3 regions of the Paraburkholderia sp. RL17-381-BIF-C genome follow, and region 3 is predicted to be linked to each of the others. Evidence: riboswitches for the same ligand, from Rfam matches in the RefSeq annotation. Region 3 holds a riboswitch; each other region holds the start of a gene.
What was found. A riboswitch is a leader RNA that binds a small molecule or an ion and turns the genes downstream of it on or off. The one in region 3 is predicted to bind cobalamin.
Positions count from the first base shown of each region.

Region 1: another riboswitch for cobalamin. It lies ahead of P0D70_RS24630 (TonB-dependent receptor domain-containing protein); the one in region 3 lies ahead of cobA (uroporphyrinogen-III C-methyltransferase).
Region 2: another riboswitch for cobalamin. It lies ahead of P0D70_RS26320 (CbtB domain-containing protein); the one in region 3 lies ahead of cobA (uroporphyrinogen-III C-methyltransferase).

Region 1 covers NZ_JARESX010000045.1:43,508-54,024, forward strand. Annotated here, with positions in the region: gene cobT (nicotinate-nucleotide--dimethylbenzimidazole phosphoribosyltransferase) at 1-687, opposite strand, end outside; gene P0D70_RS24620 (ABC transporter ATP-binding protein) at 724-1,560, opposite strand; gene P0D70_RS24625 (FecCD family ABC transporter permease) at 1,560-2,570, opposite strand; gene P0D70_RS24630 (TonB-dependent receptor domain-containing protein) at 2,664-4,535, opposite strand; cobalamin riboswitch at 4,627-4,883, opposite strand; gene P0D70_RS24635 (ATPase) at 5,091-5,447, shown strand; gene P0D70_RS24640 (cell division protein ZapA) at 5,444-5,758, shown strand; RNA gene ssrS (6S RNA) at 5,894-6,075, shown strand; gene P0D70_RS24650 (EVE domain-containing protein) at 6,219-6,677, shown strand; gene P0D70_RS24655 (SIMPL domain-containing protein) at 6,865-7,596, shown strand; gene lgt (prolipoprotein diacylglyceryl transferase) at 7,708-8,613, opposite strand; gene P0D70_RS24665 (LysR family transcriptional regulator) at 8,741-9,727, opposite strand; gene ilvD (dihydroxy-acid dehydratase) at 9,901-10,517, shown strand, end outside.
Region 2 covers NZ_JARESX010000052.1:37,183-47,699, reverse strand. Annotated here, with positions in the region: gene P0D70_RS26325 (CbtA family protein) at 225-956, opposite strand; gene P0D70_RS26320 (CbtB domain-containing protein) at 968-1,222, opposite strand; adenosylcobalamin (AdoCbl) riboswitch at 1,225-1,377, opposite strand; gene P0D70_RS26315 (histidine phosphatase family protein) at 1,466-2,059, shown strand; gene P0D70_RS26310 (hypothetical protein) at 2,083-2,523, opposite strand; gene P0D70_RS26305 (alpha/beta hydrolase) at 2,628-3,641, opposite strand; gene P0D70_RS26300 (MFS transporter) at 3,661-5,019, opposite strand; gene P0D70_RS26295 (alpha/beta hydrolase) at 5,016-6,092, opposite strand; gene P0D70_RS26290 (LysR family transcriptional regulator) at 6,279-7,181, shown strand; gene P0D70_RS26285 (ATPase domain-containing protein) at 7,267-8,784, shown strand; gene P0D70_RS26280 (ATP-binding protein) at 8,789-10,447, shown strand.
Region 3 covers NZ_JARESX010000055.1:3,590-14,106, forward strand. Annotated here, with positions in the region: gene cobN (cobaltochelatase subunit CobN) at 1-3,291, opposite strand, end outside; gene cobW (cobalamin biosynthesis protein CobW) at 3,298-4,389, opposite strand; cobalamin riboswitch at 4,609-4,889, opposite strand; cobalamin riboswitch at 4,957-5,207, shown strand; gene cobA (uroporphyrinogen-III C-methyltransferase) at 5,448-6,221, shown strand; gene P0D70_RS26770 (cobalamin biosynthesis protein) at 6,218-6,625, shown strand; gene cobO (cob(I)yrinic acid a,c-diamide adenosyltransferase) at 6,673-7,275, shown strand; gene P0D70_RS26780 (cobyrinic acid a,c-diamide synthase CobB) at 7,279-8,631, shown strand; gene bluB (5,6-dimethylbenzimidazole synthase) at 8,615-9,274, shown strand; gene P0D70_RS26790 (DUF4136 domain-containing protein) at 9,285-9,929, opposite strand; gene P0D70_RS26795 (CHASE2 domain-containing protein) at 9,926-10,517, opposite strand, start outside.

The DNA of each region.
Region 1 (10,517 bases), on a different contig from region 3:
CATCGGGTGATACGCAAGCGCCGAGGCCAGCACGTTGCGCTTCCTCGCGAGCCCCGCGTTGTCGAGACCCGTCCCACGGCCGACGCATTCGTCGATCGGCACGCCGCACAAGCGGCTCATCAGACACGCAGCCGCCGACGTATTCGCAATGCCCATCTCGCCAAAGCCGATCACATTAGTGCCGAGCGCCGCGTGATGCCGCACGCGTGCCGCGCCCGCTTGCATGGCGGCGAGTGCCTGGTCGCGGGTCATGGCCCGTTCACGCGCGAAGTTGCGCGTGCCTGCCGCAATCGGAATGTCGACGAGTCCTTCCACCGAAGGCAGCGGCGTCGCGATGCCCGCATTGACCACTTCGAGCTCGATGCCCGATACGCGGCTCAATGCATTGATCGCCGCGCCGCCCGCGAGGAAGTTGGCGACCATTTGCGCGGTCACCGCTTGCGGATACGGGCTCACGCCCTCGTCGGCCACGCCGTGGTCGCCGGCGAAAACGATCATCGCCGGACGTGTCACGGTGGGATGCGTGGTGCGCTGAATCAGGCCCATCTGACGCGCGAGCGTTTCGAGCCGGCCGAGACTGCCGGGCGGCTTGGTCTTGGTATCGATGATGTGCTGCAGCTCGGCACGCAGCGTTTGATCGAGCGGTTCGACTTCGGGCAGTCCGGGCAAGCGTGGCGATGAAGTCATAAGCGTGTCTGCAAAGAGTATGTTGGGATGAAGCAATCAGCCTGCGGCCGTGTCATGACCGGCAGGCGACTCGTGACGAGCGCGCGGCGCAGGAATCAGCGCCTCGTGTTCGCCGTCGCGAATCAGGATCAACGGGTAACCGAACGCCCGGCTCGCGAGCGTGGGCGTCAATACGTCGTGGACCGGTCCGGCATAAACGCCGCCGGCGCCGTCGAGCAGCAGCGCATGCGTTGCGAAGCGGCGCGCGAGGTTCAGGTCGTGGCAGGAAAACATCACGGTACGCCGAGGCTCGCGCGTCCACGCGGCGAGCGCCTCGAGGCAGTCGATCTGATGATGCAGATCGAGATGCGACAACGGTTCGTCTAGCAACAGCAACGGCGCGTCCTGGCACAGCACCGCCGCGAGCGCCACGCGTTGACGCTCTCCGCCGGAGAGCGAGAGCACATCACGCATGGCAAAGGCGGCAAGGCCCAGCAGGTCCAGCGCCGCATGCGCCGCTGTGCGATCGGCCTCGCGCTCCCAGCCCCAGCCGTTGAGATGCGGAAAGCGGTTCAGCATCACGATATCGAACACGCTCGCGCTGAATGCGTCCGGTGCGCTTTGCGGCATTAGCGCGCGGCGCTGCGCGAGCGCGAGCGGCGGCCAGTCGGCCACGCGCAAGCCGTCGAGTTCGACATGGCCCGCCGACGGTTGCAACAGACCTGCCAGCGTGGAGAGCAACGTCGTCTTGCCTGCTCCGTTCGGGCCGGCCACGCACCAGATCTCGCCTTCGTAGAACGTGTGCGTGAAAGCGTCGAGCAAAGTGCGCGCGCCGGCGCGCAAGGTCAGATGTTGCGCGCTGAGTGTGGCTTGAGATGCGTTGAAGGTTTGCATTATCGGCGCCTGTGCAACAGCATCCACAGAAACACCGGCACGCCGATGATCGAGGTGATCACGCCAACCGGCAATTGCGCCGGCGCAATCACCGTGCGCGCGATCAGGTCCGCGCCCATCACCGCGACACCGCCGCCGAGCGCCGCAGCCGGCAGCAGCATGCGCTGATCGTTGCCGAACGCGAGCCGCAGCATGTGCGGCACGACCAGTCCGACAAAGCCGATGGTGCCCGCCGTCGTCACCGCCGCGGCCGCCGCCAGCGACGCCACCAGATATACGCGCAAACGCAACGGCATGACCGCGACACCTAACGCCTGCGCGGCGGCGTCGCCGCGCAGCAGCACGTTCAGACGCGGCGCGGCGGGCACGATCGCAACCAGCACGATGACGAGCGCGGCGAGCGCCGTCCACGGCATCGCGCCGCCATTGAGGTCGCCCGTGAGCCAGAACAGCATGCCGCGCAAGCGGTTGTCGGGCGCGAGATTGAGCAGCAAGGTGATGAGCGCGCCCCAACCCGCGGCGATCACCGCGCCGGTCAGCAGCAGACGCGGCGACGTGTCCTGCGGCTCGCCGCGCCACAACTCACGGCGCGCGAGGCCGAGCACCAGCAGGATCGACACGAAGGCGCCGGCGAAGGCGCTCGCGTCGACGATCCACCATGCGCAGCCGGCCATCATCGCGATGAGCGCGAAAGTCGCCGCGCCGCCCGACACACCCAACACATACGGCTCGGCGAGCGGATTGCGCAACAGCACCTGCAGCAGCGCGCCGGCCAATGCGAGCAACGCGCCGCAGGCAAAGCCGGCCACCGCGCGCGGTAAACGCAGCGTGCGGACAATCTCCGCAGTCAGATCGGAGGCACCGCCAGACGGCGCATGCGAAGGCATCAGCGCCGCCAGCACGCGCATCGGCGCGAGCGAGACGCTCCCCAACGCGAGCGACGCCATCAGCACCGCCAGCGCGATCACGGCAAGCGCAAGCCAGATCGCGGCCGCGCGCTTCGCGCTCATCACGCGCAGCGTTGCGGGCATCGAACCCGAGTGGCGGCTAGTGGATCGGCTCAAGTAGCGGCTCATCCGCGCAGTCTCAACAAGGCGTGCCCACTACTGCTGCTGCCAACCAACCGTGAGATACGCACCGCGCCGCGGCGAGTTATACGAGTAGGCCGTTTCATAGTCCTTGTTGAACAGATTCTGGATTTGCGCGGCCACGTACCATGCTTTCGTGATGTTGTAGCGCGCCGACAGATTCACCACGCCATAGCCGCCCAGCTTGCCGCTGCTGTCGTCGCGCGGGCCGCTCACGATCCATTCGCCGCCGACGCGCCACCCGGCGATACTGCGGTTCACCGTCAGCGAGCCGAAGCGCCGCGCGCGCCGCACGAGGTCGACATCGTTGTCGAGGTCGACCGGGTTTTGCAGCGTTACCGAGGCGCGCACGTCCGTCTTGCCGACATGCCCGCTCCACGATCCTTCGAGTCCCTGCACCTTCGCATGGCCGACGTTCTCGGCCAGATAGATGCCGGGCGTTACCTGCTCGTAGTTAATCAGATTCGAATAGCGCGTCTGGAATGCGGTGAGACGCATCACACCGAGCGCATTCGATGCGTACTGCAGCGCGGCTTCGAGCGAATGACTGCGCTCCGGCTGAATCGACGGATTTCCGCTGAGCGGATAGTACAGATCGTCGAAACTCGGCGCGCGAAACGAATCCGAGTAGCTTGCACTCACCTTCCAATGGCTGGTGATGTCGAAGCCGTAGCCAAGATAGTAACTGTTCGCTCCGCCGAAATCGGAATACTGGTCGCGCCGCACGTTGGCCTGAATCTGGTTGCGCCCAAAGCGCCCCGTATAGCCGACAAAGCCCGAATCCACATGCCGGTCGGGCGCCGCGAACGTATCCGAGTCGAGGCTCTGGTCGAGATGCTCGTAGCCGACCTGCAGCTTCTGCTGCGCGGCCAGCGCGAAATCGTTCTGCCACGTGTACTGGCGATTGTCGGTATCGAAGCGGCCGTTATAGACGCCGTTGGTGTTCGACACGCTGCGGTCGTCGCCTTCGGAGACGATGAAGTGAGTCGTCCACCAGTCGGTCAGCTTGCCGTTCGCGAACACCGAGACCTGGCGCACTTTGCTATACAGGTTGTTCAGATCGGTCGGCAGTCCGTACGCGTTGTCGTAGCTGTTGTTGCCGTTCGACTGGAAGTAGCTCGCGCCGGCATCCCATTTGTCGTTGAACTTGTGGCGCAACGAGGCCGAGATGCTCTCGTTCAGATAGCCGTTCGCATTCGGATTGGCGCCGGGCGCCTCACGCGGATTGAGCGATGAAAAGCCGTCGTCCTTCGAGCGCGCGAGCGAAATGCTGAAGGTCGTCTTGCCGTCTTTATCCAATGCGCCGTTCACGCCCGCCTGCTGCGTCTGCGTGTGATAGCTGCCGTAGCCGAGCGAAAAATTGAAACGCGGCGGATGGTCGCCGCCGTCTTTCGTGAACACCTGCACCACGCCGCCGATCGCGCCGGAACCGTACAACGCCGACACGTTGCCGTTCACCACCTCGACGTGATCGACCTGGTCGAGCGGAATCTGCGCGAGTTGCGCGGAACCCAGGCTCACCGAATCGACGCGCACGCCGTCGATCAGCAGCAGCGATTGCGTCGACGACGCACCGCGCAGGAAGAGGCTCGTCGTCGAACCGGGGCCACCTGTACGCGAGATTTGCGCGCCTGGCGCGAGTTGCAGCAGGCCGGGCAAATCGGTCGCGGTGGTGTCGGCGAGATCCTGCTGGTCGAACAACGCGGTCTGCGGGATCGCATCGGCGAGTGACTGCGGCCCGCGCTCGGCGGTCACCACGATCGGTGACAACACCGCGGGCGACGCATCCGCCGCCGACGCAGAAGATGAAGGTGCAGCTTGCGCGTGCGCGACGATCGGCAGGCCCGCGAAGGCAAGCAACGCCGCACGAGCGATGGGGGACAGCATGGGGTGAAAGTCCTGTGGGTAGCGTGCGCGGCCTGCTTCCCCGCAGGCCGATGCGTAACGAGGCGCCCGCGTATTTAACATTTTCGCGCGTGACGTGCCTCTCCCTCTGGCCGGTATCCGGGCTGACGACATATCGATCCCGCCTTCCCACGCGTGACGCGCAGTGGCACACTCGCGAGTTGAACTTCCAACACGCGATCAGGATCGACTTGCATGACGAATGCGGTCGCTTACCGTTGCGGGGGCAGCGCAGGTTGGCGCGTTCTGGCGAACCGCGCCCCCTGCTTCCCGTTTAACTGCGCGCGCCGTTGAAAAGCGCACGCGGGCACCAGAGTGCGGCCAGTTTAGGAGCGGCCTCGGGGTCCGTCAAGAATGAGTGGGACCGCAGACTACCGTTCTGTTAAGTGCAGGCTATTGTCCGACGCACGAGTACTTTTTCATCATATGGTCGATAAAAGCCTGCACAAAGCAATGTTGTTACGTCTCGAAACGAGACAATTGTCGGAACCTGCGACATTCCGCGCTAAAATGCGATGTCTTTAGAGGACGCAGCACATGCTCACCGAACTCGAAACACTTTCACAGAATATCGGCAAGCTGATCGCGATCAGCCAACGCCACAATGAAGCGCGACTCGCGCTCGAAGAGCAGCTCGCCCAATCGCGCGCCGACGTCGAAGCCACGCGCACGGAACTTGCAATGCTGCGCGAGGAACGCAATGCGCTGCAGGCGGAACGCGACGCGCTGTCGGCAAAGATCGACGACGCCCAGGTGCGCCTGAATGCGATCCTCGAAAAGCTGCCGCGTGCCCGCGCGAACAGCGAGCCCGACAGCCAGCTCGATCTGCTCGAGCCCGCCCCGCACGAAGTCGAAGCGCAGAGCGACGAGACCCGCCACGGAGAAAATGCATGACCACCAAGCAGATCGAAGTATCGATTCTCGGCGTGCCCTATCGCCTCGCCTGCTCGCCGGAAACGGAAGGCGCGCTGCTTGAAGCGGTCGCACGCGTCGACGCCGAAATGTCGAAGATCCGTAACAACAGCAACGTGCGCGGCACGGATCGCATTGCTGTCATGGCTGCGCTGTCGCTGGCATCGGAACTGCTTAGGCTGCAATCGAGCGTGAGACACGGAGAAGCATTTCCCGCTGAGGAAATCCGGCGTACAATGCATCAAATGAACGAACAACTAGGTACTGTGATTCAGCAGTACAGCATGCAGTAAGTAACGTATGTTATCGTGCGGCCGGTCCTGAGATCGGCGGCGGATTCAAACGGAGTGTGTGAGGACAAGGCGTCCAAGATTCTGCAAACGTTTGAGTTCAATCGGTCGTTTTCGTGATTTAGCTTTATCGGTTTAGCTTCCCTGCCTGGTTCGCCAAGGTCATATATTCCTTGAACCAATGCCATGTGCACGGTTGCGGAAATTTGTAGCACGGGTGTGCGCGTCACTCTGTCTGATGTACCCGAAGTGTTGCTAACTGCGACCAATTCTGAACCCCCGGTTCAGGATGCCGGCCTAGCGGCTAAGGCGGGGACCTTATTTAGAACGGCATCGGACTTCGGTTCGGTGCCGTTTTTCTTTGGGTGCCAGTTTTGCGCGCTGTCTTTGCGCGATGTTTCTTGTACGCCGATTTCTTCCGCGTCTTCAAACCCTTAACGTTCAACTACGTTCAATTCGATTCATGCGCTACTGGCTAATGAAGTCCGAACCGGACGAGGCAAGCATCGATCATCTCGCCAACGCACCGCATCGCACGTTGCCGTGGACCGGCGTGCGCAACTATCAGGCGCGCAATTTCATGCGTGACCAGATGCAGGTCGGCGACGGCGTACTGTTCTATCACTCGAGCTGTCCCGAGCCCGGTATTGCGGGCATTGCGGAGGTATCGTCCACCGCGTATCCGGACCCCACGCAGTTCGACAAGAAGAGTCCGTACTACGACGCGAAGTCTTCGCAGGAAACGCCGCGCTGGGTGCTCGTCGACGTGGTGTTCAAGAAGAAGATCCCGCTGATTCCGCTAGCCGCGCTGCGCGAGCATGACGAACTCAAGGACATGCGCGTGCTCGCCAAAGGCAACCGCCTGTCGATCACGCCGGTGACCGAAGCCGAATGGCGCTTCATCACCAGGCGGCTCGCTTGAGGTTGCGTGACAACTCGCGTGATAGTTGATGCGCGCCACGTATTCACGCAGGCACAAACGTTAAAGCAACGTCAAACCGGGGAACCAAGCTCAGGTTACAACCGCCTAACGGACTCGCAAACGCCGTGCCACTGCGCGGCGCTTGCTCCGATCGTGCACAACCCCTGTTCAAGCAAGGAGTCCAATAATGACGAAAAACACCGCACGTGCACTCGCTTTCGCTCTCGTATGCGCCGCGCCTGCCGCGCTCGCCCTGACGCCGGCCATGGCCCGCGCGCAAGGCATGATGCAGTATCAGCCGGCAGGTGTGCTGTCGCTGAACGCGCAGGCTAGCGCGGAAGTACCGCAAGACGTTGTCGATATCACGCTGTTCTACGAGCAGGAAGCGAGCGATCCGTCGGCGCTCACGTCAACGCTGAATCAGCGCGCCGATTCGGCGCTGCAAAAGGCCAAGGGTGTGAGCGGCGTGACCGCCCGCACGGGCTCGTTCTCGATCTATCCGACAACGGATCGTGACGGGCGCATTTCCGCGTGGCGCGGCCGCACGGAGATCGTGCTCGAATCGCACGACTTCGCCGCGGCGTCGAAGCTCGCGGGTCAAATGGCGTCGATCATGCAGGTCGGCAACGTGCAATTCTCGCTCTCGCCTGAAGCACAACGCGAGGCCGAGCAGAAGCTCACTGGCGAAGCGATCAAGTCGTTCCGCGAGCAGGCCGCATCGTCCGCGCAGGCGTTCGGCTATAGCGGCTATTCGATTCGCGAAGTCAACGTCGGCCACAACGGCGTGATGCCGCGTCCCATGATGATGATGAGCGCGCGCGCTATGGGCGCCGACGCAAAGGCTTCGGCACCGGTGCCGATTGAAGGCGGCACGTCGACCGTGACGGTGAATGTGTCGGGTTCGGTGCAGATGAAGTAACGCCGTTCACTCATGCTAGAAGGGCTGCTTCGCGGCAGCCAAAGAAAAAGCCACGGCACGCCGTGGCTTTTTCATTTAGTCGCTCGCTACGATAAACCGTAGCCGATCAGTTCAGCTCGCGCTGACCGCTTGCGCCGGTTCACGGCGGGCGCGTCGATAAGACCACACCAGCACGCCGATACCGACGAGGATCATCGGCAGCGACAACCATTGGCCCATGGAAAGCCCCATGGCCAGCAGACCGAGGAAGTCGTCCGGCTCACGCGCGAATTCGACCGTGAAGCGCGCGAGGCCGTAGCCGATCAGAAACACGGCGGAAATCGCGCCCATCGGCTTCGGTTTACGGGAGAAGAAGAACAGCACGAAGAACAGCGCAACGCCTTCCAGCGCGATCTCATACAGCTCCGACGGGTGGCGCGGCAGCATGTGATATTGCGCGAATACTTCGTTCAGATGCCATTGCGCGGCCAGTTGCGGATGCGCGGTGAGCCACGCGGCGTCGTCGGGCGCGGCGCCCGGAAACAACATGGCCCACGGCGCGCTCGGATCGGTTACGCGGCCCCACAACTCGCCGTTGATGAAGTTGCCGAGACGCCCCGCGGCGAGGCCGGTGGGCACCATCGGCGCGACGAAGTCGGTGACCTGCAGCCACGAGCGCTTGCGCTGATACGCGAACAGCACCATGGCCAGCGTCACGCCGAGAAAGCCGCCGTGAAACGACATGCCGCCTTCCCACACCTTGAAGATGTCGAGCGGATGCGCGAAATAAAAGCTTGCCTTGTAGAACAGCACGTAGCCGAGCCGGCCGCCGAGGATCGTGCCGAGCACGCCGTAAAACAGCATGTCGTCGATATCTTTGGCGGTCCAGCCTTGCGCGGCGACATACGGCAAACGCAGCCGCAGCCGGCCGACGACGATCGCCGCGATAAACGCGACGAGGTACATCAGTCCATACCAGCGCACGGCGAGCGGCCCCAGATGAATGGCAATGGGGTCGAAATTCGGGTGAATGAGCATCGTGTTGTTATGGGCAGTTCAGGTTCAGAAGCGGGTTTTCTGGGTTTGTAATAGTGGGCGGCGCTGCCCGCACCTTGCGGTGCATGCGTTGGACGGTCCAGGCGCCGATGCGTTCGCGAAAACGCGTCTAAACGCGCGGCGCGGCGGATAGCGGCGCCTCGACGGTCGCGGCATGCGAGCGCACGATCTCGATGAAGCCCGCCAGCACCGGGCTCACCTCTGCCGTGCGCCAGACCAGCCCCGTCTCGATGGCCGGCACCGACTCAGACAGCGGCCGGTACACGACGCCGGTGCGGCGCAGATTACGCAACGATTGCGGCACCAGTGCGACACCCATGCCGGCCGACACGAGGCTCACGATCGTCTGCATCTGGATCGCTTCCTGGCCGATCCGCGGCGCGAGGCCCGCCACGCCGTAGCAATCCATAATGATGTCATAAAAGCCTGGCGCCAGACGTCTTGGGAAGATCACGAGCGGTGCGTCGGCCACATCGCGCAGGCTGATCGGGGTGTCGAGCCATTCCGCGCTCGGGTCGGCACGGCTGCCGCTACCGCTCGCCACGCGCGCCGCCATCTCCGTGGACATGGCGATCACCAGCGGTTCACGCGCGATGGGCAACCACGACAACTGGGCGGCATGGCGCGACGGCAGCGGCGCGATCACGAGGCCCGCGTCGATGCGGCCGGCCACCAGTTCGTCCACCTGCACGTCGCTGGTGGCCTCGGTCAGCTCCAGCCGCACGCGCGGATGGCGCACGCCGAAATCGCGCAGCAACAGCGGCAGCAGCCCGTAGTCCGCCGTGGAGACGAACGCCAGCGACAGCACGCCCGCCTCGCCGCGCGCGAGGCTCTGCGCGAGCGGCCGCAGCCCCTCAGCGCTCGCCAGCAAGCGCTGCACCTCGGGCAACAGATCGGCACCCACCGGCGTCAGTTCGACCGAGCGCTTGGTGCGCGCGAACAGCGCGACGCCGAGCGTCTCCTCCAGCGCCCGAATGGCTTGCGAGAGCGGCGGTTGCGTCATCGAAAGACGCACGGCCGCGCGGCCGAAGTGCTTTTCTTCGGCGACGGTAACGAAATAGCGCAACTGGCGCAGGTCGGGGATGGCTGGCAACATGGGTAATACGTTTTGCGACCTAATGAAGCATGAATAATATATTAGACACGCGCTTTGCAAAACTGCGTCCTTGCACGACGCGTGCGAACTACACTGGACGGATGCAGCCGGCCACCCACGCCGGCAAGGCAGAACCCGCAGCGCGGATCAAAACAAAACAGATTGGAGCTTCCATGGCATACAACCGTCGTTCGAAGAACATCACGCAAGGCGTGGCGCGTTCGCCGAACCGCTCGATGTACTACGCGCTCGGCTACGAAAAGGCCGACTTCGACAAGCCGATGATCGGCATCGCCAACGGCCACTCGACCATCACGCCGTGCAACGCCGGCCTGCAGCGTCTCGCCGATGCCGCCGTCGCCGCGATCAAGGGCGCCGACGCGAATCCGCAGATCTTCGGCACGCCGACCATCTCGGACGGCATGTCGATGGGCACCGAAGGCATGAAGTACTCGCTCGTGTCGCGCGAAGTCATCTCCGACTGCATCGAGACCTGCGTGCAAGGCCAGTGGATGGACGGCGTGGTCGTGATCGGCGGCTGCGACAAGAACATGCCGGGCGGCATGATCGGCATGTTGCGCACCAACGTGCCGAGCATCTACGTGTATGGCGGCACCATTCGTCCGGGCAACTGGAAGGGTACCGACCTGACCATCGTGTCGTCGTTCGAAGCTGTGGGCGAATTCACCGCCGGCCGGATGTCGCAGGAAGATTTCGAAGGGGTCGAACAGAACGCGTGCCCCTCCACCGGGTCGTGCGGCGGCATGTACACCGCCAACACGATGAGCTC
Region 2 (10,517 bases), on a different contig from region 3:
TTGCCCCCGACGACCGGGCCGCGAAGCTGGGACGTCTCACTGCTGGAACTTTATCCACAGATTCTGTGCTCAAGCCTGTGGATAACCACCCCACAACAGCCCCAACTCCTTGACGCACAAACCTTCTCGACCCCTGCGCGCAAACAGCGACGAGCCAGGCAGAGAACGCCGGGCACAACCACCGAGGCGGTTGCGCCCATCGCCTCCACCAACCATCAAGCCGACTACACCGCCGGCCGACCGCCCAACCGCATAAACGCGCCGCGCTCAACGAGCGCGCCGAACAGCAGTCCAATCGTCGTCCACATGATCGCCTGCATACCCAGCGCCGCCACACGGAACTTCCACAGCAGCGCCGCCGGAAAACCCTCCGGCACTTCATTGAAAGTCGGCATCGACAGTTGTACCGCCGCGATAATCACGACAAACACCAACCCCGCCACGATCGAGCCATTCCACGCGCCGAGTTTCGCGCCCACACGGCGCCGCACCTTGAGCGAAAACACCATCGCGGCCAGCGAGATCGCAATCATCAGAAAGAACAGGCCCGTGCGCGTCCCGATCGTCTCCGGGTCGCCGACCGCAGGCGGGTTCGCCGGATACTTCAGGTTGGGAACGACCGCCAGCACAATGAACGCACCGAGCGCCAGCCACGCGGACAACGCGCGTGCGCTCAATCCCCCCGCGCGCCCATACGCGTAAGCGAACACCAACGAGAACAACCCGCCAAACGCCGCGCCGTACACCACCACCCCGGTCAACAGGCCGAGTCCTTGTTGCGTCTCGCGGCTCACCATCGCGGGTTCGGGCGCCTCGTCTTTCGCGGCATCCGCCCTTTCTTCGAATGAGATCGCCTGATTGACTTGCGGCTCGCCCGCGACCCGGGCGAAGCCGAACGTGAGCAGTCCCGCGGCGATGCCTGCCAGCATCCCGCGCACCAACAATTTACCGACCATGTCCGACTCCGTTAGTGGCAGGGAAAGCCGAGCAGATGGCGACCGTCGTGCACGAACTCATGCACGTACATGCCGGGCACCAGCGATGTGGCACCCTGTTCCGCTCCCACGAAGTAAAGCGCAAGCAACAGCAGCAGCCCCCCGAACACGACCCACGGCAGCAACTCGCGCAGCGGAATCGGCGTGGGTTCAAAAACGGGCTGAGAAGCGGGCTGAGAAGCGGCCTGAGAAGCAGGCTGCGAAGCGGGATCGAAAACAGCTGTCATGATGGACATCTCCTGGGGTTACGCGCCCCGATAGTCGTTGCAGAGGAATGATGCGAAGCTCAGGTCTGGCTTTCGGCATGTGCTGCCGATTACAGTGGCGCGACCGCGCCGGGTTTTCACCGGCTTCCGTGCTTCGCAGTCCGGCTATTCTACGCGCTAAACTCCGGCACCCGGCAACGCAAAGCGGACGCACCCTTTCCGCCAACGCCAAGTTTCGGCGCAGCCTCACAGGAAATGAACAGAGTGGACATACGGCTATTACTTATCAGCCACGCATCGACCGCAGCCCAACGTGCAGGCCGTTTCCCCGCCGATGACCCGCTCGACGCCCGCGCTATCGCAGAAGCCCGCGCCCACGCCACGAACACACGGCTGGCGATCGCGGAAAGCGCGTCAGCCTATGTGAGCCCTTCCGTCTGCGCGCAAGAAACGGCGGCGGCCCTCGGCCTGGCCGCGTCGGTCGATGTCGCGCTGGCGGACATGAACTATGGCAATTGGCGAGGGCGGCGGCTTGCCGATCTCGAAGCCGAAGCGCCGCAAGATCTCGCCGCATGGACACGCGATCCCGACGCCGCGCCGCACGGCGGCGAGTCGTTCAGTCAGCTCGTAAAGCGGGTAGGAGAATGGCTCGCTGCGCTAGGCGGCACGCCCGACCTTGCATCGGCCGATATGTGCAACGTGGTCGCCGTCACGCACGCGCCGCTTCTCAGAGCAGCGATCGTGTATGCGCTGGGGGCATCGCCCGTGGTGTTTTCGCGCATTGAAATCGCACCGCTTTCGATGATCGAGTTGCGGCGCTCATCACGCGGCTGGTCGTGGTGGCCGGCGACGCATTAGCCGCTTTCACGCCGCAGCCCGATTCACTTGCCCGACACCACCAGGCGCAACTTGTTCGAACCCGTCGGCGTTACGGTAATGTCGGTCCGCTTGCCCTTCGCGCCGAGATAAAAGTGCTGCCGTCCCGGCGAATTCTGGTCGTGTGTCGCGTCGGGCAAACACGACGCGACGTCCGCCGCGACCGCTTGCAGCGCGTCCGCATTTGAACCGGCGTCGTGATGCGGCGTCCACGTGCATTGATAGCTGCCGTGGCTCGCCGAACATTGCGCGTCGTCGCCGTAGGGTTGCGCGACGCCTTTGCCATCGTCCGGCGTCAACGACGCGAGGCCGCCAGGCGCCGCCGCTACGATGCGTTTCAGTGATGCACAGGGGCTAGGCGCGTCGTCGGCATTGGCGCTGCACGGCAGCAACGCGCCGAATGATGCAGCGGCAAGCGCGGAGGCAAGCAATCGGGTTCTGTTCATGTCGGCGCGGTGCTCTAAGTGGCTCACAGGTAACATGAAGCGAAGTAGCACGCTTCGTGCCCATGCGCGCCGAGCGCCTCACGCACGCTCTCGCGCAACGCGCATCACAGACCCGCGCCGAACAAAGCAGCCAGTCCTTGAGGCGAAGAGAAAATCCCTTTGGCATCGTGCCCGACACCATCGATCACGAATGTCCGATGCGTCGCCAATCCTTCCGCATGCCGCGCCGCCATATAACGCGCATAAGCGAGTCCTCGCCCGAGACGGTGGCTTCCTTGCGTTTGCGCGGCGCATGAACGGTCGAGCGCCGGATGCTGCGGATCGCAATCCGCGCCGCCGAGCAGCACGGTGACGTCGCGTTGCGCGTAGCGCGCTTCGAGCGCCGCCGCGGAACCAGCGTCGCCGGACTCGCGCGCGTAAGCCGGCAAATCTTCGAGCCCGTACTTCCAGCGATTGAACGACGGGCACATCGCCCTATCGAACTCCGCGAACTCGCTAGAGGCTGTAGGCCGCAGCGCATCGAAATACACATACGACGAAGGATTCGCCACCACGTAGCGCAGCACAATGCCGCGTGCGGTGAGCGGTGCCTCGCTGCGCGCGACCACCGCATAGCGCTGCACGACCTGCCCGCCGCCCGAGTGCCCGGCGACCACCACCTCGGCGAGCGACGCGAACTGCTCGCGTGATGCGAGCGTGTGCACAATGGCGTCGAGTACATCGAATGAACTGATCGGCGCGGGACCTTCGGCGTTTTCGCCGCCCATCCAGCTCGTCCAGTCCCAATGCAACGTGGACGGCGGCAACGCATGCGCTTCGACATCCGCGGTCGCGAGAAACTGCGGCACGATCAGCAGCGTATCGGCCGCGCTGCCGCCGGCAAGTGCGCACGACCGCTCGGCGAGATCGAAGTAAGTGTCGCCGTTGCGCAGGCGGCCGTGAATCAGAATCACTGCGCGTCGAACTTCGCGCGTCGGCGCCAGCCAGTCGCCATTCGCGAACACGGGCACAGTGCCGCTGCCGGCTCTCGTCGCGACGCTCAGATGCCGGCTCGCGACCACCGCCACCGGACGTTCATTCGGCGCTCGCTCGTCGTCTGTCATCAAGTACTGGGTCATGCAATACGCTCGTGGTTGATCAATGAGTGGCGGGCCTCGGCGCCGCGTCACCCGCCATACGTCCGGCACGCGTGGAGTACACCATCGCGAGCGACACAAAACCGGCAAAAATCAGGTAAAACGCGGGCGTAAGACTACTGCCTGTCACGCGCGTCAAGCCGGTAATGGTGAGCGGCGCCATGCCGCCGAACAGCGTCACCGCAATGTTGTACGACAGCGCCACGCCCGCCGACCGGCTGCGCACCGGAAACAAGGTGGCGAGCATGCCGGGATGCGCACCGGACATCGCGGCGAGAAACACCGTCGCGACCATCTGCGCGATGAAGAGATGCCCCGGCGTCGGATTCGTCACGACGAAGTGATAAAGCGGGTACACGCAAACCATCCACGCAATCACGATCGGATAGAACAGCTTGTACGCGCCATAACGATCGGCGAGCTTGCCCGATAGCGGAAACAGAAACAGATTGAGCACACCCGACACGAACGCGCCGAGCAACGCGGTAGAGAGCGGCAGATGCAATTGCCGCTCGACATACACCGACAGATACGAGTGCCACACGTAATTGGTCGCCGCGCCGATGATGATCACGCCCATCGCGCAGACCGCCGCATCGCCGTTGTCACGGAAGAACTGGCGGATCGTGACGCGCGGCGGCTTGTCCTTGTGGTCGAGCAGGCGCTCGAACTCCGGCGACTCGGCCACGCGATGGCGAATATAAAACCCGAACGGCCCGGCCAACGCACCAAACAGAAACGGCAGACGCCAGCCCCACGCCACGAGTTGCTCATGCGTGAGCTGCGTGGTCAGCAGATAACCGACCCCGGAAGACAACAGCAGCGCAAACGCCTGCGCCGACATGTTGAAGCTGCCATAGAACATCTTCTTGTGCGGCGGCGCATACTCGACCAACATCGCCGATGCGGTCGCGAATTGTCCGCCCACGGAGAGCCCTTGCAGCAGGCGAGCGAGCACGACCAGCATCGGCGCCGCGACGCCGATGCGCGCATAACCCGGCGTGAGGCCCATTAGCAACGTGCTGGCCGCCATCGAAATGATCAGCAGCGACAGCGCTTTACGGCGCCCTGCCCGGTCCGCATAAATGCCTAGCAGAATGCCGCCGATCGGCCGCACGATGAAACCGACCGCGAACGTGGCAAGCGTCAGCATGATCGAGACGAAACCACTACCGCCGGGAAAGAACACTTGCGCGATGATCTTCGCGAAGTAGCCGTAAATCAGAAAGTCGAACCACTCGAGCCCGTTGCCGAGTACGGAGGCGAAGATCGCGCGCCGCACCATCGCGGGACTCAATGCGTTCGAGGCCCCGGCGCCGGACGCCCCACCTTCACGCTGATTGAAGGTCGCTTCGCTCATTGTTCGCATCCCTGAGTGTCGAACATCGCCGCCAGCGCGCACACCGAGGTCAGCATGCGCGAACCGTCGTGCCCCACGCCGGGCACGATGTGAAAGCTCTGCTTCAAGCCGTCCGGGTGGCGCGACTGGATATAGCGGTAGTACGCCTGCGCACGCGCGACGCGCTGTGGCCCTTGCGCTTCGGCCGCGCAGGTCTTGTCGAGCGCGCTCTGCTGCGGATCATCGTCCGCGCCGCCGACGAGGTAGTCGATCCGCCGCGCCGCATAGGCCGCTTCGAGTTGCGCGGGTGTACGGTTGTCGAGATACGGCGGCCGGTTGTCCATGCCGTATTTCCACTGATTGAAGTCGGGGCATTGCGCGGCATCGAACGGCGCAGCCACGCCTTGCGCGTTGGGCCGTTGCGCGTCGAAATACGCATAGGTTGAAGGACTTGCCACCACGTAGCGCACATCGATACCCTCGCCAGTCAGCGCAGCGATGTTGTGCCCCGCGACAGCGTAGCGCTGCACGACTTGTCCACCACCCGAATGCCCGGCGAACACCACGTGCCGTAAATTGGGAAACAGCTTGCGATCGGCGAGCCGCGCGACGATCGCGTCCAGCACCTCGTAGGAACTGATGGGCAGCGGCGCGCGAGCCGCCTCGCCGCCCATCCAGGCGTCGCCTGTCCAGCGCAGCAAATCGGCAGGTTCGTCGTGAACGCGCGTATCGAGCGTGGCGAGGAATTGCGGCGCGATCAGCAACGTGGCGTCGGGGTCTGCATGCGCGGCATCGCGGGCGTTCTGCGCGGTGCGAAAGTACACGTCCGCATTGCGCAGTTTGCCGTGAATCACGATCACCGCTCGCGTCACCTGCGGTTGCGCGACACGCCAGTCCTTCGACAGATACAGCGGAAATTCCGCGTGCCCTTGCGGCGTGTCGAGCGTGAAGCGCGTATCCGAGATTGTCGCCACCGGCTTCATATGCGGCTCGTAAGGATGGACCGCGAGCGCGGGTTGCGCGAGCGTCATCAGCAGTGCAGCGCCTGTCAACGCGCAGCGCATACCGAAACGTCGTGAGAGATTGACCGTCATGTAGCTTGCTCCTGATTACCGTGCACTGTCTTGAACGCGGTGCATCGTCAAATCTGTCGTTGAAAAACTCGACTACGATCGTAGGGTCGGCTGTGGCAAATGTAAAATACCTGTTTTACGCACAACCCATATTTTATGAATATGGCAGTGGGCAGGCGTTCGAATGCAGCCGGGAGACGAAACACCATGGAATTGCGGCATCTGCGTTACTTCCTGGCAGTCGCTGAAGAAGGCCAGTTCACGCGTGCGGCTGAGCGCCTTGCCATGCAGCAGCCCCCGCTCTCGCAGCAGATCCGAACGCTCGAAGAAGAGATCGGCTTCGAACTCTTCGTGCGCATGCCACGAGGCGTCACCCTGACACCGGCCGGGCAGGCCTTTGCGGAAGACGCGCAACGCTTGCTGCAGAACCTGCAGCAGTCGGTGGACAAGGCGAGCCGGATTGCGCGCGGCGAACTCGGCACGATGTCGATCGGGTTGACGAGTTCCGCGGCGTTTCATCCGTTCACGACCGAGGCGATCCGCGCGTTTCGCAAGGTGTGTCCCGAAGTCGCCGTGGAGCTTGCCGAACTCAATGCGGCGGAGATCATCGAGCGCCTGGCTGCGGGGCAGATTCAGGCGGCGTTTCTGCGCAAGCCCGTCGAAGCGCGCGAGGGCGTAGCCTTCGAGTTGCTCCTCGACGAGCCGATGGTCGTGGTGTTGCCGGTCGGCCATCCCTTGCTCAAGGGCAAGAAGCAGCCGCGCGTGTCGCTGAAGGCGCTGGCGCACGAAGATTTCATTCTGGTCCGCCGCCCGGGCGCGCCCGGCATGTATGCCGACATCCTCGCGGCCTGCCGGCAAGCGGGTTTCGTCCCGCGGATCGCGCGTGAAGTGCCGCGCATGCTGTCAGGCATCAACCTCGTTGCCGCGGGTCTCGGCGTGACGCTGGTGCCTGCTTCCATGCAACGTTACGACCCGGTAGGCACCGTGTATTGCACGCTCGCGAATCCGTCGAAACTGAGCGCGCCGTTGCATCTGGCCTATCCGGCGGCATTGCATAACAGCGCTGCCACGCGCTTCATTCAACTGGTGATGGCACGCGCCGGCGCGTAAGGCCGGCGTCGACGGGCACGCAAATTGCATTCTCGGCGTACCGGCTGGAAATGATCAGCCACTCATTCACGCGAAACGCCACGCCATGTCAAACAGACACGTCGCCAACACACCGGCCCGCCTGTCATCCGGAATCGATGGAATCGACGACATCCTCGGAGGCGGTCTGACAGCGCACCGCATGTACCTGGTGGAGGGCGCGCCCGGAACAGGTAAAACTACCCTGGCCTTGCAGTTCTTACTCAAGGGTGTAGAAGAAGGTCAGGGAGGTTTGTACATCACCCTCTCCGAAACCCGCTCCGAATTGATCGCGGTGGCCGACAGTCACGGCTGGGACATCAGCCGGTTCACGGTGCTGGAACTGCTCTCCGACGAAGGCCTCGACCCCCAGTACGAGCAGACCGTATTGCACCCGGCCGAAGTGGAACTCGGCGAAACCGTGCGCAACGTGATCCAGCAGGTCGACGAACTCAAACCCGCGCGCATCGTGCTCGACAGCCTCTCCGAGTTGCGTCTGCTGTCGCAGAACCCGCTGCGTTACCGGCGACAGATTCTGGCGCTCAAGCGCTATTTCGCCACCCGCGAATGCACGGTGCTGCTACTCGACGACAATACGTCCGACCCGGGCGACGTGCAGTTGCACAGCATCGCGCACGGCGTGATCAGCCTCGACAATCTGGTACACGACTATGGCGGCAATCGCCGCCGCGCGCGCGTCGCCAAGATGCGCGGCATCAAGTTTCGCGAGGGGTACCACGACTTTACGCTCGACACCGGCGGCATCCATGTCTATCCGCGCCTCGTCGCCGCCGAGCACCACACGGAGTTCAACGCCGAGGTGGTGAGCACCGGAACGCAAGGCCTCGACGCGCTGCTTGGCGGCGGACTGATCCCAGGCACCAACGCGCTGCTGATCGGCCCCTCGGGCGTCGGCAAGACCACCACGGTGGTGTCGTGCCTGATCGCGGCGCTCGAGCGCGGCGAACGTTGCGTCTATTACGTATTCGACGAAACGCTGACCACGCTGATGATCCGCTGTGCGGCGCTCGGCATGTATCTCGCCCCGCACGTCGAGAGCGGTTTGTTGACGTTGCGCCAGATCGATCCGGCGGAAATCTCGCCGGGCGAGTTCGCCAGCGACGTGCGCAAGTCGGTCGAACACAGAGGCGTCCGGTACGTTGCGATCGACAGCCTGAACGCCTATCTCCAGGCCATGCCCGGCGAGCGCTATCTGCTGCTGCAAATGCACGAACTGCTTGGCTATCTCAATCAGCAAGGCGTCATCACGATGCTCGTGCTGGGGCAGCACGGCATTATCGGCGAGGTGCAGAACGATATCGACATCAGCTATCTGAGCGACGTGGTCGTGCTGTTCCGCTATTTCGAGCACCACGGCGAAGTGCTCACCGCCGTGACTGCCGTGAAGAGCCGCGCCAACGCCCACGAACGCTCGATCCGCCAGTTCCGTCTCGGTAGCGGCGGCGTGGAAGTCGGCGAGGCGCTGCGCGACTTCGAAGGCGTGCTGTCCGGATTGCCGGCTTATCGTGGCAGTACCGCCCTGCTCGGGGCAACGAACCGCGTCATCGAAACGCCCGGGAAGTGAGTTCATGGAGCAACGCGTCCTTATCCTGGCACCGTTTGGCCGCGACGCCGATGTGATCGCCGAAGTACTGCAAAAGGACCACCGCATCTGCATGGCATGCCGCGATGCCGACGCGCTCACCGAGGCGCTCGACGCCGGCGCGGGCGCGGCGTTGATCGCCGAAGAAGCGCTCGCGGGCGACCACGCCATGCGCCTGTTCAACTGGCTCGAAAAACAGCCGGCCTGGTCCGACTTCCCGTTCACCCTGCTCGCCGCCTCACGCGTCGGGCATCGCTCAGAACGCGGGCTGCAAGTGCTGGAACGGCTCGGCAACGTGGTCGTGCTCGAACGTCCGCTGAACTCGGAAACACTGCGGCGCGCAGTGGCGTCGTCATTGCGGGCACGGGCGCGGCAATACGAGTCGCGCCGCCATCTGGCCGAACGGATCCAGGCGCAGGAGGCGTTGGTGCAACTGAACGACTCGCTGGAGAGTCGCATTGCCGAACGCACCCACGAACTGGCTTCCGCCAACAACCGGTTGATGATGGAGATTCACGAGCGCGCCAAAGTGCAGGCCGTGCTCGTGCAATCGCAGAAAATGGAAGCCCTCGGGCAACTCACCGGCGGCATTGCGCACGACTTCAACAATCTGTTGAACGTGATCATGGTCAACGCGGAGTTGATCGCACGCGTGAGCAGCGATGAGCGTCTTCGTGGCATGGCCGCCACCGTCAAGCGGGCGACCGAACGCGGCGCGAAACTGACGGGTCAGTTGCTCACATTCTCACGCAACAGTAACCTCGATCTGAAAGCCGTGGACGTGGTGACGTTGCTGCAAGGCATGCGCGACATCATCACGGTGTCGCTCGGGTCGAGCATCCGTTATACCAACGACTTCGACGGCGAAGAGATGTGGACCGAGGCCGACGCCAATCAGCTCGAACTGGCCATTCTCAATCTCGCCATCAACGCACGCGATGCGATGCCGGCCGGCGGCCAGCTCGGCATTCGCGTGAAAGAGCGCGAAGCGCCGGATCAGACACTCGAAGGTGGCCCCTACGTGGTCATCGAAGTAGCCGATACCGGTTCAGGCGTGCCACCCGATGTCGTGTCGCGCGTGTTCGATCCGTTCTTCACCACCAAGCCGATCGGCAAGGGAACGGGACTCGGCTTGAGCCAGGTCTACGGCATCGCGACGCAAGCCGGCGGCACTGCGCGTCTGTTCAGCGAGGAAGGCGTCGGCACCACTGTGGAGATCTGGCTGCCATTGCGCGAACGCGTGACGCCGCAGGCCGAAGCCGCAGCGAACGCGGAAGCGAACGTGGTGGGCGAAAAACGCGTGCTGGTGGTTGAAGACGATGGCGAGGTGCGCGCCATGCTGGTCGAGTCGCTGCGAATGCTCGGCTACACCGTGACCGAAGCCGCCGACGGACGCGCCGGTCTGAACCGTTTGCAGGACGACAAGCCGGACCTGCTGATGGTGGATTTCGCCATGCCCGGCATGAACGGCATCGACGTGATCGCCGAGGCGCGCAAGCTGCGCGAGGATTTACCGGTGATCCTCGCCACCGGCTATGCGGATGTGGATATTTCCGGGCTGGCGGTGAAGCGCTGCACGATCTTGCGCAAACCGTTTCAACTCGATGACCTGGCGCGTACGGTACGGCTCGGGCTCGCGGCGTGAGCGCGATTCTAATGATGAGCCCGAGTCACGAGAAGGTCGATTCAATAGTTTGCTAACGAATTTTTAAAGA
Region 3 (10,517 bases):
GTCCTGGTTCTGCAGCACCACGTCCAGCGCCGCGAGGCGCGTGCCGAACGCGTGACGCGCTTCTTCGCCCGCGCTCTTTTGCGTGTACGCGTAACCGCCCCACGACTGATAGGCGTTCGCGAGATCGGCGTCGGTCTGCCATTGCCGCGAGTCGATCATGTCCTGCAGACCCGCGCCATACGCGCCGGGCCGTGCGCTGAACACGCGCCAGCCGGCGCGCTTGCGCGCCTCGGCGGCGTCCATGCCGCGCGCGATGAGCGCATCGCGCTCACGCAGCACGCGCGCGCGAACCGGATTCAGGTCTTCGGGTTCGTCGAGTTCCGCGACCGCCTGCACGGCGGCGTCGAACAGATGCATCACGTTGGCAAAGGCATCGCGGAAGAAACCGGACACACGCAACGTGACGTCGATGCGCGGCCGGTCGAACACCTCGATCGGCATGATTTCGAAATCGGTCACGCGGTGGCTGCCGGGCGCCCACTTCGGCCGCACGCCCAGCAACGCGAGCGCCTGGGCAATATCGTCGCCGCCGGTGCGCATGGTCGCGGTGCCCCACACGGAGAGGCCAATGGCGCGCGGATAGTCGCCCTTCTCCTGCAAATGCCGTTCGATCAGTTGCTGAGCGGACTTCAATCCCAGCGACCAGGCCGCTTGCGTGGGAACCGCGCGCGTGTCGACCGAATAAAAGTTGCGGCCGGTGGGCAGCACATCGGGGCGTCCACGCGATGGCGAACCGCTCGGTCCCGGCGGCACGAAGCGCCCTTCGAGACCGCGCTTCAGATGAAGCATTTCCTGCGGGCCGCAGGCGTCGAGCCGCGGCAGCACATCGGCACGCAGTCGCCCGATTACGCGCGCCGCTTGCGGTAAGTCGGCACCAGGCGACGCCGAAGAGGCCGCATCTTGATCGCCGCACACGCCGCGCAACAACTCGGCCGCCAGCAACTCCAGCCGCTCACGCGTGTCGCCGCAGTGCCGCCACGGCGCATCGCTGACATTGCGCAGCACGTCGGGGCGCGGCCCGTCCCACACCGCCGACCAGTCCACCGACAACGGATCGAACAGATGGTCCATCTGCAGATCGCGCGCCAATGCATCGATCAGGCCGGCCTTCGCGCCTTGCCCGTCGCCGACAGGAAAACGCCCAAGCGCCAGCAATGTGTCGCGCCGTTGCACACCGTCCGGCGATTGCCCGAACGTATGCAAGCCGTCGCGAATCTGCGCTTCCTTCAACTCGCACAGCCATGCATCGACGCGCGTGAGGAGCGCGTCCTCATCGTCCTGCCCGGTCGGCGCCGCGAGGCTCAACTCCTCATGCAGCTTATGTTCGACGATGGTCGCCAGAATCGTGCGCCGCAACAGCTTCGAGCGGCGCGGGTCGACCATCAGCGCTTCATAGTATTCGTCCACCTGCCGCTCGAGGTCCTGCAACGGCCCATAGGTTTCGGCGCGCGTGAGCGGCGGCATCAGGTGATCGATGATCACGGCCTGCGCGCGGCGTTTCGCCTGGCTACCCTCGCCCGGATCGTTGACGATGAACGGATACAGATGCGGCATCGGCCCGAGAATCAGATCAGGCCAGCAGGCAGCGCTCAACGCGACGCTCTTGCCAGGCAGCCATTCCAGATTGCCGTGCTTGCCGACATGCACGATCGCGTCGATGCCGAACTGGTGGCGCAGCCAGAAATAGAACGCCAGATAGGCATGCGGCGGCACGAGGTCGGCGTCGTGATAGCTGGCGTAATCGCCCTGTTCGCGCGAACGCGCGGGCTGAATGCCGACGAACACCTGCCCGCAACGCCAGCCCGCGATCATGAAACGGCCGCGCCGCAGCGTCGGATCCTGCTCCGGTGCGCCCCAACGCGCGTTCAACGCCTGCCGCGCCTCGAGGGGCAACGCATTGAAGTGCGCGAGGTAATCAGCGAGCGCGAGGCTTTGCAGTGCGGGACGCAGATCGCGCACCACCGGATCGTTGGTCACGCCCTCGGTGAGCTTCTTCAGCAGCGCGTCGCCGTCGGCGGGCAAGTCGGCGAGACGGTAGCCTTCGTCGCGCAGCATCGACAGAATGCGGACCACCGAGGCCGGCGTATCCAGTCCCACGCCGTTGCCGATGCGCCCTTCGCTCATCGGATAGTTGGCGAGAATCAGCGCGACTGTTTTGTCCGCGTTATCGAGTGAACGCAGACGGCACCAGCGTCGGGCCAGTTCCGCGAGAAACGCCACGCGCTCGGCGTCCGGCTGATACCGCACCACGTCGACCTGAGTGTGCGGACAACGGTATGCCAGCCCCTTGAAGCTGATGGCGCGCGTAATGATGCGGCCGTCCACTTCCGGCAGCGCGATATGCATGGCGATATCGCGCGAATTGAGGCCGTGATTGTCCTTCTGCCAGTCTTCACGATTGCCGCCGCTCAGAATCACCTGGAACACCGGCGCGTCGCCGGCGAGCGCGAGCGGCTCCGGGTCGTCGATCGCGGACGCGGCGAAGGCGGTCGTATTCAGCACCAGCGCGGCATTGTGCTCTGCGCACAGCGATTGCACGACTTCGCGGCTGAACGCGTCTTTGAGCGAGGTAATCGCGATCGGCAACGGATTCAGGCCTTGCGCTTCGAGCGCGTCGATCAGCGTGTCGAACACGGCCGTATTGGCCGCCTGCAGATGCGCCTTGTAGAACAGGATCGCCGCGACCGGCGCGTCCGGTTGCCAGCGCGCCTGCCAGTCGGCGATAGTCGGCGTGTCACGCCCGGGATGATAGAGCGTCGCGGCGGGCAACGCGCGGGGCGGCGCAGGCTCGCGCCCCCAGCCGAAGGTCCGGTGCGCGATACAGCGCAGGAACGCCTCGGCATTCTGCGCACCGCCCTCGCGCAGATAACGCCACAGTTGATGGCACAGCTCGGCGCTTGCAGTACTGCGCGCGAGCAGGTTCGGATCTTCCTGCAAATCGCCGGAGAACATCGCGAGCGTCTGCTGCTTGCGCTCGGCGAGCGCCACCACCTGCTCGATACCGTAAGGCCAATACGCTTCGCCGCCGAGGTGATCGACCACCACCACACGCGCGTGCTGCAAGACGTCTTCGACGTAGAAATCGACCGAGGCCGGTTGCCGCAAATACGTGACGTTCGCGAGCCGCACGCTTGGGAAACCTTCACCCATGCGCGCAATCACGCTCGCGAGCAACGACAGCGTGGTATCGGCGGAGCTGAGCACGACGATGTCGGCGGGCTGCTGATCGATACGGATCACGCCTTGTGTATCGTCGACGAAACCGCCCGGCGTGGTGCGCAGCAGATGCATGAGCGCTTACGCCTGTTGCGTTTCGACGCTCGACGGCACGCCGAGCGCCACGTCGAACGCACGCTGCAACGCGGCCTGATCGAGATCCTCGCCAATCAGCACGAAGCGGCTCGGGCCGCTTTCGCCAGCCTGCCAGCGTCGATCGAAATAGCTGTCGAAGCGGCGGCCCACGCCCTGAATCACGAGGCGCATCGCCGCGCCCGGCAGCGCCGCAAATCCTTTGACGCGGTAGATCGTATTCGTTTCGACGAGCCCTTGCAGCGCGGCGATCACTGCTTCGCGCGAGAGCGCATTCGCCTGCACGACCACCGAATCGAATTCGTCGTGATGGTGGTCGGCGTCTTCGGCGGAACCGTGGTGATCGTGGCGTAGGTGGATCGTGTCTTCCGAAGCGGCTTCGAGCCCCAGTAACGTATGCAGATCGAGCCGGCCCATCTGCGCGCGCACGATCTTCACTTGCGGCGGAATCTCTTCGCGAATCACCAGCTCGACCGCGTTTTGCTGCGCGTCGTCGAGCAAATCGGTCTTGTTCAGAATCACCAGATCGGCGGCGGACAACTGATCTTCGAACAGTTCGTGCAACGGCGATTCGTGGTCGAGATTCGGATCGGCCTTGCGCTGCGCATCCACGGCGACGGGGTTGTCGGCGAACTGACCGCTTGCCGCAGCCGGACCGTCCACCACGGTGACCACGGCATCCACGGTAAAGCTGTTCTTGATCTGCGGCCAGTTGAACGCCTGCACCAGCGGCTTGGGCAACGCGAGACCCGACGTCTCGATCAGCACGTGATCGATCTGATCGCGGCGCTCGACGAGTTTTTCCATCACCGGAAAGAACTCTTCCTGCACTGTGCAGCACAGGCACCCGTTGGCGAGTTCATACAATTGGCCTTCGGTTTCGACGCCGTTTTCATCGCAACCGATTCCGCAACCCTTGAGAATTTCCCCGTCGATACCGAGTTCGCCGAACTCGTTGACGATCACCGCGATGCGCTTGCCGCCCGCATGCTGAAGAATGTGCCGCAGCAGCGTGGTCTTGCCGCTGCCGAGAAAGCCCGTGACGATGGTGACGGGGATCTTGCGCATTTGAGTTTGCATCGTGAGGTCCATCCGTAGGAGTTGCACGTGCACGCCGGCGTGTTTTTGTGTGTCTGTCTGCGCGTCTGCGTGCATCGGCCGGGTAGCCGGGTAAGCGGCGCGTAAGCCCAGCGAGCCAGGACGACAACACAACACGGGGACGAACGACGGGTTGCCGCGACAACAGAAAAACAGGAAGCGGGAATGAGAGCATGAACGCACCGCCGCATCCCCGCGGCGTTCGCCCTTCGTATTCTGGCCGGTATCCGGGCTGGCGAAAGCGCCGCTTCCCCTTCCCGGGCGAGTGATTTCTCGCCCAGTGGTGATATGCCGACGCGGCCTTGCGCGTGGACATCGAAGCCGGCTCCGTGGCGCTAAAGAACTTACCGCAGCACCACATTTCGCTTACCGTTGCGGGGGCAGCACAGGTTGACCCGATCCATGGCAGGCGGGCACCCTGTTTCCCGTTTAACTGCATGCGCACGAGCGCGCACACGAGCACCAAAGTGCGTGCGAGTGTAGGCCCGCGGCCCGGTGCCGTCAAGGAAACGCAAGCCGCAAGCGCTTATCGGGCGGGACGCCATGTGCTATCGTATGCGCGCGTTTGGTGCCCGCACATGCATTCGCGTGTGCAGTTAAACGGGAAACAGGCCGCGCTTTACGCGCTCAACCTGTGCTGTCCCCGCAACGGTAAGCGACCTGCGGCGCGATGTCTTTCATCCCGCGCCGCGCATGCGTTTTTTCGATGCCACTGTCCATGACATTCCAACGAATGCGGACGGGAAGGCAAAGCGCATGAGGCCGCCAGCCCGGATACCGGCCAGACGCGGAGGCGGCGAACCTCAGGGCAACATCACGCCGCCGGCCGCCGGAATCCGCGAGGGACGGATGTGAAGGCGCTGAAGCACGACGTGGCGCATCCGTTCGTCGATCCGTTCCCAAAGGGACCGTGGCGAGCCGCGCGTTTCGCCGTGCCTGAATCCGTAGCACTGCATGCCCCCAAAGTCCGTCATCCGGCGCGCCTGCGCGCTTCGCCCCTTTCCGCCCGTCACGACATGGCGCTCGCCATGCATGTCGCGATGACCCGCGCCTGGCTGATCGGCGCCGGCCCCGGCGACGTCGAACTCATGACCCTCAAGGCGACCCGCGCATTGGCCCAAGCCGATGTGGTGCTGGTCGACGACCTGGTGAATCCCGACGTGCTGCAGTTCGCGCGCGCCGACGCGCAGGTCGTCTACGTCGGCAAACGCGGCGGCCATCCGTCCACGCCGCAGGCCGGCATCGTCGCGCAGTTGCTCGAACACGTGCGGGCCGGGCGCAGCGTCGCGCGCCTGAAAGGCGGCGATCCGTTCGTGTTCGGCCGGGGCGGCGAAGAACAGCAGGCGCTGCATGCGGCGGGCGTCGAGGTGGAAGTCATCAACGGCATTACGGCGGGCATCGCCGCGCCCGCGGCCATCGGCATTCCCGTCACGCACCGCGATCACGCGCAAGGCGTGGTATTCGTCACCGGGCACGGCGCGGGCAGCGGCGAACCCGACTGGGCCGCGCTCGTCGCCACGCGCATGACCCTCGTGATCTATATGGGCATGCGGCGGCTGCACGATATCGTCGACGCGTTGCTCGCGGCCGGCATGAGCGCCGACACGCCATGCGCGGCGATCGAATCGGCCACCCGTCCGGAGCAACGCCATGCGCTCGCGCGGCTCGGCGAGTTCGCCGACACCGTCGCGCGTGCCGGACTCGGCTCGCCCGCGATCGTGGTGATCGGCGGTGTGGCGTCGCTCGCGCTGGCGCGCGCAGCGGCGCGGGCCGATGACGAAGCGCCTTGCGCAGACGGCGCGGCTACACAATGAAGACGCTGAGCGTGGGCATTGGTTGCCGTGCGCACAGTTCGGCCGAACAGATCGACGCGGCGGTGCGTGCCGCGCTCGGCGCGCATGCGTTCGATGAAATCGGCACCGTAGCGTCCATCGATACCAAAGCCCACGAAGCCGGCCTGCTCGAATTCTGCGCGCGTCATGCGCTGCGGCTGACGTTCTTCAGCCGTGAACGGATCGCTGCGATGCCCGTGGGGGAGCCTTCGGCGGCAGCGCGTGAGCACCTCGGCGTGGATGGCGTGTGCGAGCCGTGCGCGCTGCTTGCCGCGACGGACGGACTCGGTGAATCCACCACGTCCGCAGCGCCTCGAGCACGGCTCCTCGTGCGCAAGACCGTCCATGCCGGCGTCACCGTGGCGATCGCCTCGACCACGACCTAAGCCCAACGCGAACATCCAAACAACGACACTCAGGAACAGAACCTGCAATGAAGACCGATCCCGAATCGCATCAACGCATGACCGAGCGCCGACGCGAAGGCCACGAGAAGAAACAGGCCAACGCCACCGTCGAAAAAGGCCTGCTGATCGTCAACACCGGCACCGGCAAGGGCAAAACCACCGCCGCATTCGGCATGGCCGTGCGGGTGTTGGGCCACGGCATGCGCCTTGGCGTCGTGCAGTTCATCAAGGGCGCGCTGCACACGTCGGAGCGCGACTTTCTCGGCGCGATCGCGAACTGCGATTTCGTCACGATGGGCGACGGCTACACCTGGAACACGCAGAACCGCGACGCCGATATCGCGACCGCGCGCAAGGGCTGGGACGAAGCGCGCCGCATGATCGAAAGCGGCGAGTATCAGATGGTGATCCTCGACGAGCTGAACACGGTGCTCAAGTACGAGTACCTGCCGCTCGACGAAGTGCTCGCGGTGCTGAACGCGCGCGCGCCGATGCTGCACGTGGTAGTGACCGGCCGCCACGCGCCGGACGCGTTGATCGAAGCCGCCGACCTCGTCACCGAAATGCGCATCGTCAAGCATCCGTATCGCGAGCAGGGTGTGAAAGCGCAGCGCGGCGTGGAGTTCTGAGCGATGTCCGCGTCCTCCGAGGGCACCTCCGCTGGCGCGTCTTCAAAAGAGACGTGCTCCGGGGCATGCCCCGCTCTCTTCATCAGCGCGCCCGCGTCGGGTCAAGGCAAGACCACGATCACCGCGGGTCTGGCGCGCTACCATCGGCGGCTGGGGCGACGCGTGCGCGTCTTCAAGACCGGACCGGATTTTCTCGATCCGATGATTCTGGCGCGCGCAAGCGGCGCGCCCGTCCTCTCGCTCGATCTGTGGATGGTGGGCGAAGCCGCCTGCCGCAGCCTGCTCGCGCAAGCGGCCGCCGAAGCCGACCTGATCCTGATCGAAGGCGTGATGGGTTTGTTCGACGGCACGCCGAGCAGCGCCGATCTCGCCACCACGTTCGGCGTGCCCGTGCTTGCGGTGATTTCGGCGAAGGCAATGGCGCAGACCTTCGGCGCGGTGGCCTTCGGCCTCGCGCAATTCCGGCCGCAAGTGCCGTTTTACGGCGTGCTCGCCAATCGCGTCGGCTCCGCGCGACACGCGCAGATGCTCGAAGAAGCGTTGCCGCCAGGTCTGCGCTGGTGCGGGCACATTGCCGCCAGCGATGAAATCGCCTTACCCGACCGTCATCTCGGCTTGCACCAGGCGGACGAAATCGACGATCTCAACGCGCGCCTGGATCACGCCGCCGATACGCTCGGCCGCACCGCGCTGTGCGAACTGCCGCCGCCGGTCGAGTTCGGCGCGCCCGTGCCGGACGTGCTGCCGCGTCTGCTGGAGGGCAAGACGATTGCCGTCGCGCGCGACGCCGCATTCTCGTTCATCTATCCGGCCAACGTCGCGCTGCTGGAAGCGCTCGGCGCGCGGATCGACTACTTCTCGCCGCTCGCCGACCAGCCACTGCTCGAACACGCGGACGCGCTGTACCTGCCCGGCGGCTACCCGGAGCTGCACGCGGCAACGCTGGCGGCCAGCACGCGCAGCGCCGCGAGCATTCGCGCGCACGCGGCCGCGGGCAAGCCGCTCGTTGCCGAATGCGGCGGCATGCTCTATCTGCTTGACCGCCTCACCGACACGCAAGGCGTCAGCACGCCGATGCTCGGTCTGCTGCCCGGCCACGCGACGATGCAAACGCGCTTCACCGCGCTCGGCATGCAACGGATCGACAGCCAGCACGGGCCGATGACCGGCCACACGTTTCACTACTCGAAGCTCGACACCTCGCTCACGCCTCTGTGTTCGGCGATCCGGCCGCAAGGCGACGCGCCCGGTGAGGCCGTCTACCGCGCAGGTTCGATCGTGGCGAGCTACATGCACGCTTATTGGCCCTCCAACCCGGCCTTCGCGGCCGCCCTGTTCCATGGCGAAGCCTTTTGACGATTTCGAGCGCGACGCTGTCTACCGCGCCATTTACGAACGCCGCGACATGCGCCATTTCGTGCGCGATCCGGTCGACCCCGCCGTGCTGCAGCGCCTGCTCGACGCGGCACATCACGCGCCGAGCGTCGGCTTCATGCAGCCGTGGCGGATCGCGCGAATCACCGATCCGGCGCTGCGCACGGCCTTGCATGACACGGTGGAAACCGAACGCCTCGCCACCGCCGACGCGCTCGGCCAACGCCGCGAAGCGTTCATGAAGCTGAAAGTGGAAGGCATGCTGGATTGCGGCGAACTACTGGTGATGGCGCTGATGGACGGGCGCGAGCGCCATATCTTCGGCCGCCGCACCTTGCCGGAAATGGACCTCGCGTCGGTGGCGTGTGCGATCCAGAACATGTGGCTCGCGGCCCGCGCGGAAGGTCTGGGAATGGGCTGGGTGTCGCTGTTCGATGTCGACGCGGTTCGCCAGCTACTGCACATGCCGGAGGGCGCGCGGCCCGTGGCGATTCTGTGCTTGGGTCACGTCGACCAGTTTTACAACGAGCCGATGCTGGAAACCGAACGCTGGGCGAGCCGCCTGCCGCTCGCCGACTGTGTCTTCGAAAACCGCTGGCCGCAAGACCGCGACGCGCCGGAGTGATCGTGGCGCACTACGGTTGCAGCGGCTTCACCGACATCACCGTCGGCACGCCGCTCGTCTCGTCAGCACGCAGTTTCACGCGCCAGTCGCGCGGCGCGTCGAAGGGGAACCTGGCCAGCGCGCTTTTGACGAGCGCCGGCATGGCATGCAGCGGATCCGCGTCGCGATCGCTGCTCGACGCGCTGACTTTATAGACCTCCCGCCCGCTCGCGCGCTCGAAAAACCGCAGCGTCAGCGCGTGCCGATAGACAGGGCCGCCGAACAGCGAGAACGGTGCATAGGGCGCTCGTTCGCAGGCGCCCGGCGCGCAGCCTTTTTCACTGACGCCGATCGTCGCCGGCCGCGTGTCGTAAGCAATCGAGAGCAGATAACGCGCGGATCGATCCGCCATTTCAACGAAGCCCTGCTTTGCCAGTTCATCCGCCAGCAAGCGTTCGAAGCGCGGATGATCCGCGCCGGCCTCTTGCGACGGCATGCGCGTGATCGCATAGGTCCGTTCGCCTTGCAACGCGGCGGCGGCGTTCGAGGTGTCGGCGGTATGCACGTCGGCGCTCAGGCCGGTGCAACCGGTCAGACTCGCCGCGGCCAGCGCGGCACAGAACAGGATGGCTTTCACGATCTTCTCGCTTCGATAAGGTGCATAGTCATACGTCACGTGCGCGGCGTGAGGAAAGCGCCGGATTGCGCGTCTTCGAGCACCGGCAGACGGATCGTGAACGCCGTGCCCTGACCGGGTTCGCTCGCCACCTCGACATCGCCGCCGTGGCGCGTGACGACCGTCTTGACGAAGGCCATGCCGAGCCCCGCGCCGCCCACTTCCGGGCGCTCGGCTTCGTGAAAGCGCCGGAAGCGCTCGAACAGGCCCGCCTGCTGTTCCTTCGGAATGCCGTAGCCCTGGTCGCGAATCGTGCACGACACGCGCCTCGCCGCACCCGGCACCGCCTTCGGTGTCGGGCTCGCCACGCTGCATACGATCCGCGTATCCGGCGGACTGTATTTGACCGCGTTGTTCAGAATGTTGACGAGCGCGCGCGTCATCAACGAACGGTCGGCGCAGATCCAGTGGTCGTCGTCATCGGCGCCGGTCCCGTCGGCCGCGGCGGTTTCGGTGAGCAACGTAATACGCTTGGCGTGCGCCTGCGGCCAGACTTCGTCGCTGGCGTCGATCAGCAACTCGTTTAGATTCACCGGTTCCAGCACATAGGTTTGCGATTCGGCGCGCGCCAGTTGCACGAAGTCGTCG